DNA from 2 places in the Arthrobacter sp. zg-Y916 genome. Region 2 is predicted to be linked to the other one. Evidence: riboswitches for the same ligand, from Rfam matches in the RefSeq annotation. Region 2 holds a riboswitch; the other holds the start of a gene.

The links. Region 2 has a riboswitch for S-adenosylmethionine ahead of LOC59_RS15135 (methionine ABC transporter ATP-binding protein). Riboswitches for the same ligand answer to the same signal wherever they lie in the genome.
Region 1: it holds a riboswitch for S-adenosylmethionine, as region 2 does, so the genes downstream of both, LOC59_RS02260 (hypothetical protein) here and LOC59_RS15135 (methionine ABC transporter ATP-binding protein) in region 2, are expected to answer to the same signal.

Annotation. Positions count from the first base shown of each region.
Region 1 covers NZ_JAJJOD010000001.1:470,809-474,992, reverse strand. The annotation lists gene paaZ (phenylacetic acid degradation bifunctional protein PaaZ) at 1-701, opposite strand, end outside; gene LOC59_RS02265 (SGNH/GDSL hydrolase family protein) at 962-1,954, shown strand; SAM riboswitch class IV at 2,024-2,156, shown strand; gene LOC59_RS02260 (hypothetical protein) at 2,174-2,560, shown strand; gene LOC59_RS02255 (hypothetical protein) at 2,599-3,195, shown strand; gene LOC59_RS02250 (3-hydroxyacyl-CoA dehydrogenase family protein) at 3,261-4,109, opposite strand; gene LOC59_RS02245 (enoyl-CoA hydratase/isomerase family protein) at 4,106-4,184, opposite strand, start outside.
Region 2 covers NZ_JAJJOD010000010.1:17,094-21,277, forward strand. The annotation lists gene LOC59_RS15120 (alpha/beta fold hydrolase) at 132-905, shown strand; gene LOC59_RS15125 (CoA-binding protein) at 989-1,405, shown strand; gene LOC59_RS15130 (SAP domain-containing protein) at 1,402-1,971, opposite strand; SAM riboswitch class I at 2,131-2,233, shown strand; gene LOC59_RS15135 (methionine ABC transporter ATP-binding protein) at 2,330-3,121, shown strand; gene LOC59_RS15140 (methionine ABC transporter permease) at 3,114-3,779, shown strand; gene LOC59_RS15145 (NtaA/DmoA family FMN-dependent monooxygenase) at 3,817-4,184, shown strand, end outside.

The DNA of each region.
Region 1 (4,184 bases), on a different contig from region 2:
TAGTCGAGGTGGTCCAGCAGGTCCCGGGCGGAGCCGGAGATCAGCTGCAGTGAACCTGCCGGAAGGATCCCGGATTCGATCATCATGCGCACTGCGGCTTCGGAGAGGTAGCCGGTGGGCGTTGCGGGCTTCACGATGGTGGGAACGCCGGCGATGAACGCAGGAGCGAACTTCTCGAGCATGCCCCAGACCGGGAAGTTGAAGGCGTTGATCTGCACGGCGACGCCGGGGATCGAGGTGTAGACGTGCTCGCCGATGAAGGAGCCGTCCTTGGAAAGCACCTCGGCGGCGCCGTCGATGACGACCGTGGAGTTGGGCAGTTCGCGGCGTCCCTTGGAGCCGAACGTGAAGAGCACGCCAATGCCGCCGTCGATGTCCACCAGGGAGTCGATCTTGGTGGCGCCGGTGCGGGCGGAGATTTCGTAAAGTTCCTTCCGGCGGCCGTTCAGGTACTGGGCCAGTTCCTTCAGCTTCAGCGAACGCTGGTGGAAGGTCAGGCCGGCCAGTCCGCGGTGGCCCACGGTGCGGCCGTGCTCCACGGCGGCTGCAATGTCCAGTCCGTCGGTCGACACCAGGGCGAGGATTTCACCGGTGCTGGCGTCCCGGACCTCAGTTGGGTTTGCGGCGGCGCTTTCCGGGGTCCACCACTCGTCCTGGACGAAGCTGGGGACGACTTGCACGTCTATGGCGGTTGAGGTCATCTTTGACGGACCCTTTCGATACTGGACGTTCGTTTTCCTGACCGGGCGAGTTCCGCTGGCTGCGGCTTCCGCCGGACACAGCGATAACTGACCGGACGGTCGGTAATGAATCCAGCCTACATGAGAGTGCCCTGCGGCACACTATGCCAAGCCCGGGATCCGGCTTTTTGACTCGCGGCTGCCCCGGCTGCCACACCACGTGTTTGCTCCTGTCCGCGCCGGCGCTACCGTGGGCCCGGACGACGACGGAAGGTACGACGATGAACCGGAACCCGATGCGCGGCTGGACGAAAGCAGGACTGGTGCTGCTTCTTGGAAGTGTCCTAACTGCTGGCGGGGTTGCGGCTCCGGCGGCTGCGGGCGGACAGGACCGCGGCCACCACCGCGGGTGGGACCGGGACCGCGGGTGGGACCGGGACCGCGGGTGGGACCACCACCGGGGCTGGGATCGGGGCTGGGATCGAGACAGGGACCGCGGCGGAGAAGTGGATTACGTTGCCCTGGGTGACTCCTACGCGTCGGGCTTTGGCGGCGGGCCGCTCCTCGATGCCTGCGGCCGGACTGCAGAAGGGTACCCGGCCCTGCTGGATGCCCTTCGCCGGGTGGATCGGGAGGCGGATGTGACGTGTGCCGGCGCGACGGCGTCGAGCACTCCCCCGGGCGCTCCCGCCGGACCCGTGGACCTGCCGGAGCAGATCGCCGCCCTGCGCGCGGATGGTTCCCTGAACCGCGGCACCGACCTGGTCACCGTCACGATTGGCGGCAATGACGTTCAATTCGGCGCCGTCGTTCAGGCCTGCATCGGTCCGGTGCTGCCGGAAACCTGTGCACCCGCCATTGCGAGTGCGACCGCTTACGCGCAAACCACCCTCACGGCGCAGCTGCAGGAATCCCTCCGCCAGATTCGTGAACTCGCGCCGCGGGCCGAACTGGTACTCGTCGGTTATCCGTACCTGTTCGAGGCCGGAACCGCGGGACCGCTCAGCCCGGAGGCGGTGGCACTGTTCAGCCAGGGGACGGACGCGCTTAACGCGGTGCTGGCCGGACAGGTACAGCGCGGAGAAACCTTCGTGGATGTCACGGATGAGTTCGCCGGGCACGGCGTGGGGTCCGCGGATCCATGGATCATCGCCCTGGGCAGCGAGTTTCAGCTGCACCCGAATGCCACCGGCTACCGCGAAGGCTACCTGGCGGCCATCACCGCAGATGTCCATCTGGGGCATGGGAAGGGCCACTGCCGCGGCCGGCGGTAACCGTTGTCATTGCCGAAACAAGACGCGGCAAGGGACGGGTGCCACCGGCACCTGCTAACGTAATCAATGCTTCACGAGACATGGCCTCCGCACCTTCCCGGTGCGGAAAAGCTCCGACTGGCCATGCACCAACCCCACTGTTCGGCGGGTGGTTCGGATGACGAAGCGGCCCGCGTCCAACCGGAGCGGGCAAGGACACTCTCTTTCGAAGGACACGCTGTGCTTCCCTCCAGTGACCCGCGCTGCACCGCCTTTTCCCCCGGCCACAAGATCCATTGGATCCACGGCGGCCGGCTCAACCGCTACGAGGACTGGATCGACGTCGAAGTCCACGCCGATCCGGAGCTGGACCTGATCTACCTGATAATCGCCGGGCAGCAGCAGCTCATGTGGCACCACGACATTCCGCTCCTCGCCGAAGCCCTCGCGCTCAGCCCCGGGCAGCCCCAGTGGTGCCCCCGGTATTCGTCCCTGATGGTCCCGGGCGCCTTCGAAGGCCGCAACCGGAGTTCTTTTTTCTACTTGGCTACTACCGGGCGGGCGGCTCCCTGCCGGGGACGGGTTCCGCGACATGATCTGAGGATGCAGGACAGCGATTCCGCGTAGGGCAATACTTGGGCGGATTGTTTAGGGGAAGGGGCCGGATGGACACAGCCCAGGTGCGGTTGTGGTGGCTCCCGGTTGGTGCCGGCGGCCATCTGGTGGTCCACACCAGCCGCTGGTGGGAGCTCTGGCGCGCGCTGCGCGAGCGGCGACGTCCCCGGCCCCTGTTCCACGCAGCACTGGAAGTCACCGCGAGCGGTTCCCGCTATGCGATTGAAATGACCCCGGCGTGGGGCCAGGGCACCGGTCCGCTCGGAGTCGTGGCCACGGGACCAGTGGGACTCCGGTCCCTCGGACGGCTCAGGCTGTTCCGGTACGAGGTGCGGTGCTGGCCGAACGGGGTCATACCGGACCTCGCCTTTGCGCCGGAACCGGCCCTCGTGTTCAATCTGGACGCTGCCGGGGCCGAGGCCCTGCTTGCCCGGGTGCCGCAGGTGCCCCTGAAGGTGTGGGGCGCGAAGGTGCCCGGCGGCGACATGTGGAACTCGAACTCCCTGGTTTCCTGGCTGCTGCAGACCAGCGGTTTTGACGCCGCGGCCCTGCAGCCCCCGCAGGGCGGCAGGGCTCCGGGCTGGCTTGCCGGCATTGATGCCGCACGCCCGCAGTCTCCCACGGCAGAAGCCGAACAGCGGCCTTAACGGCAGCAGCCCGCATGCTCCGGCCTCACAGGGGCGAAGGATGCGGGCTGCCGCTCATTATGAAACTAGCTCCAGTCGAAGAACCCCTTGCCGGTCTTGCGGCCAAGCTCGCCGCGGGCCACCTTGTCCCGCAGGATCTGCGGCGGCTCGAAGCGCGGGCCGAGTGTGGAGGCCAGGTACTCGGCGATGCCGAGGCGCACATCCAGCCCCACAATATCCGTGGTCTTCAGCGGGCCGGTCGGGTGCTTGTAGCCCAGGACCATGGCCGCGTCGATGTCTTCAGCGGACGCAACACCCTCTTCGACCATGCGCATCGCCTCGAGCGCGATCGCCACACCCAGGCGGGAGCTGGCGAAGCCCGGAGCGTCATTGACGACGACGGGAGTCTTGCCCAGGTCGGCCACCCAGGTTCGGGCGGCCTCGGCGAGCTCTTCGGAAGTCTGCTTGCCCAGGACCACCTCGATCAGGGTGGAGGCAGGAACCGGGTTGAAGAAGTGCAGGCCGCAGAAGCGCTCCGGACGCTGCAGCTTTTCGGCCAGCTCCGAAACTGACAGCGAGGACGTGTTGGAGGCGAGCCAGGCGCCGTCGCCCAAATGCTCCTCCACAGCGGCCAGCGCGGCAGCCTTCAGGGCGAAGTCTTCCGGAACTGCCTCGACGACCAGGCCTGAGCCGGCGAAGTCTGCATAATCGGTGGAGACGCTGAGCCTGGCAACCAGGGCATCGAGGGTCTCGTCCGTGGTGCCGCGCTCAACGCTCTTAGCGAGGTTGGAGGCAACGCGCTCGTACGCTGCGCTGGCTGCCTGCTCATCGCGCTCAACCACGACGACGGCGGCACCGGCGGTGCAGAAGGCGTGGGCAATGCCCGCGCCCATGCGGCCGCCGCCGAGGACCCCGACCTTGGAGGGAACTGTCATTTGTTTTTCTTCCTTTCCAGGAAAGCCTGCATGCGGTCGAACTTCGCCTCGGACTCGAAGAGGATGCCCTGGGCG
Region 2 (4,184 bases):
TTTACAGTGTATACCTCAAGGCCTGCACGAGCGCTTGATGACCGTATCTTTAGGAGCATTGACCCAGCCTGCACGCGCTCCTACGGTGGAGGCAGGGCCAGCGGCGGCCCGCCCCGGCGAAGGAGAATCCCATGGATCCAGCAGCTGACGCATCGGGACGCGTACTGTCCGCGGACGGAACGCCCATCGCCTGGGAACGTCACGGCCAGGGTCCGCCGCTGGTGGTGGTGGATCCCATCATGATGGACCGGACCACCTCCGGCCTGGCCGGGGTTGCCGAACTGCTGGCAGAGGGCCACACCGTCTACACGTATGACCGCAGGGGTAAGGGCGAAAGCGGGGACGGGGAGGAATACACCCCCGAATCCGAGGTGGATGACCTGCTGGCCGTCGTGCAGGCCGCGGGTGGATCGGCGGACCTGCTGGGAACCTCCTCGGGAGCGATCCTTGCCCTCCGCGCCGCTTCGGAATCAGCGGTTGTCTCCAGCGTCATTGCCGTCGAACCGCCGCTCTCCCAGGAAGGCTCGGCAGGGCCTGACATCCGGCCGCAGCTTGAAGCCCTGATCGACGCCGAGGACCGGGCGGGAGCCGTGCGCCTGTTCCAGGAGTCCATCGGTGTTCCGGAGGAACTCATCGAGCAATCCGAACCCTCACCTTTCGAGCCGGCGGCGCACACCATCTCCTACGATCTCACCCTCATGCTGGAAACCGACATCCAATCCCTCACCGGCATTCATGTTCCGGTCCTGGTGCTGGCCAGCAGCGGCAGCGATGCCCGGCTGCAGGGCTGGGCCCGCGAGACGGCCGAAATCCTCCCGGAGGGTTCTTTCCAGTTGCTCGAGGGATCCTGGCACGGACTGGACGATGCAGTGCTTGCCGAGGCGGTCAACGACTTCCTGGAATAAAGGCCGCGGACGCCTGATCGACCAGTCGCAGGACGGCGCGTACGCTGTAGACCCGTTGAGTTCCAACCGGAGGGAGGGCCAGAATGGCACACCGCAATGATCCCGAGGTTATATCCCGCCTGCTCTCATCCAAGGGACGCTGGGCAGTGGTAGGTCTCTCGAACAATCCGCTGCGTCCGGCAGTCGGCGTCTCCAGATTTGTCCAGGACTCGCTGGGGATGGAGATCGTCCCGGTGAACCTGGCGGGCGACGACGTCTTCGGCAATAAGGGCTACACCAGGCTGGCCGAGATCCCGGGCCAGATCGACGTCGTCGACTGTTTCGTGAATTCGGCCCGGGTGGGGGACATTGTGGACCAGGCCATCGACATCGGTGCCAAGGCCGTCTGGCTGCAGCTCGGCGTCGTGGATGAGGCGGCCGCCCAGCGCGCCGCCGAAGCGGGGCTCGACGTCGTCATGGATACCTGCCCCGTCATTGAAGCGGGACGCTACGGGCTCTAAGGCCCCGCCGGAGCGGCCGGGCGCAGGTCCACCGGCAGTGAACGGTGGGTTTTCCACGCCGTGAGCATCTGGTCCCGGGTGCCGCCGGGGTGGGAGGCGTGCCAGTCCCGGGAGAACCGGTTCAGCTCAAACTGCGGCCCGATTGGCCGGGCATCCCCTGACCGGGTGGCATGCCAGTGGTCCCGCGCCGCGGCCAGCGTCGCAGTTCCGTCATTGTCGGCGAAGAACGCCCGCATGGGCGCATCAAACCGGAAACCGGGCCCCAGCGCATTGACGAAGAACTCCCGGAGCACCTGGCTGCACGGATGCCCGGCAGGAACCACCGTATGAATCGTCAGCGGCGGGACCAACGGCGCAGGCCTGCGCGGTGGGCGGGCGGGCGCTTCCGCCCGGGGGCGTCCGGCCAGGCAAGCCGCGACGCGTGAGCTGACAGTGGCCTTTGAGCCGGCGGCGCTGAGGCCGTTTGCCCGGGCGAAGCCCTGCAATTCCTCCTTCAGCCAATACCAGCGGAGGAACTGCGTCTCGCTGAGATCGGTGGAAAGCGGCGGGCGCTGCGGCGGAATCACGCCTTCCATCCTGCCCGACGAAGATGCCGCAGGCCCCAGCCCGCGCCGTAGACGAGGAAACTCTTGGTGACCCAGGTGATGCACGTCACGCACGGACGCACTGCGTCATGTGCGGTCACAACATTGCGCGGGCTCCCGCCAGCGGTCAGCATGAACCCGTAACCATCCAGAGCGGCTGAGAGACCTGGCTCCGTGACGCCGCAGCAACCCCTTCCGTAATTCATTCGGAGCAGAGGGGTGCTACCGCCAGGACCGATGGAGAAGCACCCGCTATCTTTTGGTCCCCTTCAAACGTGCTCCGGCGCGCTGAAGCTGTGGACTCCGCGGCGCGCGCCTTCACAACCTGAAGGAGGAGAGCATGATCCGGATCGAGAATGTTTCGACCGTTTTTGACACCGGCGGATCCAGTTTCACCGCCGTGGACAACGTGTCCCTGGACATCCCCAAAGGCAGCATCCAGGGCATCATCGGGTTTTCCGGTGCGGGCAAATCCACGCTGCTGCGCAACATCAACCTCCTGGAACGTCCCACCTCGGGCCGGGTCCTGGTCGACGGAAGGGACCTGACCGGCCTGGCGGATGCCGAGCTGCGCGCAGCACGGCATGAGATCGGGATGATCTTCCAGCACTTCAACCTGCTGAACAACCGCACGGCCGCGCAGAACGTGGAGCTCTCGCTGAAATTCGCGGGAGTGAAGAACGCTGCCGAGCGCCGGCGCCGCACACTGGAGGCGCTCGCCGTCGTCGACCTCTCGGAGAAGGCAGGAACCTACCCGGCCAAGCTCTCCGGCGGGCAGAAGCAGCGGGTTGCCATCGCCCGGGCCCTGGCCACCCGGCCCAAGGTGCTGCTGTGCGATGAGCCGACCTCCGCCGTCGACCCCCGCACCACCGCGTCCGTGCTGCAGTACCTTTCCGACGTCAACGCGCGGTTCGGCATCACGATCGTGGTGGTGACGCACGAAATGAACGTCATCAAGGCCATTGCGGACAACGTGGCCGTCATGGAGGAGGGACGGGTCGTGGAACAGTTTGCGCTCACGGAGCTTGTCCGGCCCGGGTTCACCCCGGCCACCTCGATCGGACGGTACCTGATCTCCGACGAGATCACCCTGGACCGGGCTGCCCGCCGGGAAGGAGCCCGCGTTGCTTGAGCGCATTGCCGAAGTCTGGCCCGAACTGCTCGCGGCACTGGGCCAGACCGGAACCATGCTCGTCGTCGCCATTCCGCTGGCGGTTCTGATCGGAACCCCGCTGGGTGTCCTGCTCTTCGCCCTCGGACCGGACGGACTGGTCCACAAACCCCGGCTTCACCGGGTGCTGGATTCACTGGTGAACCTGGTCCGGTCCTTTCCGTTCCTGATCCTGCTGATCGCCATCATTCCGTTCACCCGGTTCGTGGTGGGCACCACCATCGGCACCGCGGCGGTAATCGTGCCGCTGACCATCAACGCCATCCCCTACTTCGCCCGGTTCGTGGAACAGAACATCACCGCTCTCGGCGGCGGCGTGGTGGAGGCCGCCCGGTCCATGGGAGCCACCCGCGGGCAGATCGTCCGCGATGTCCTGCTGGTCGAAGCGCGTCCGGCCCTGATCAGTTCCGTCACCATCATGACCGTCAGCTTCATCTCCTACTCGGCCATGGCCGGCCTGGTGGGCGGCGGCGGAATCGGCGACTTCGCCATCCGGTACGGCTACTACCGCTACGAAACCGGGCTGATGCTCACCGCGATTGTGTTGATGGTCCTGCTGGTCCAGGCCGTGCAGCTGGGCGGCTCCTGGTTCTCCCGCCGCGCTGACAAGCGCCTCTAGCTTCTCCTCCAACCGACTTCTACAGAACGGAACCACCGTGAGTACTCCGAGTACCCGTTTTTCCGGGCCGCGTCCGCGCCTGCTGCTGAACGCCTTCCTGATGAACACCACCAGCCACATCCGCGGCGGCCAGTGGCGCCATCCGGACGCCGGACAGCACCGCTTCAACGAGCTGGGGTTCTGGACGGACCTGGCCCGCCAGCTCGAAGACGCCAAGTTCGACGCCCTCTTCTTCGCCGATGTGGTGGGCCTGTACGGAAACCACGACGGCGGCTGGGCTTCCCACGTGCGCCGCGGGCTGCAGGTGCCGGCCAACGATCCGGTCCTGCTCCTCGCCGCGCTGGCAGGTGCCACCCGGAACATTGGGCTGGCCGCGACGTCGTCCGTTGTACAAAGCCATCCGTT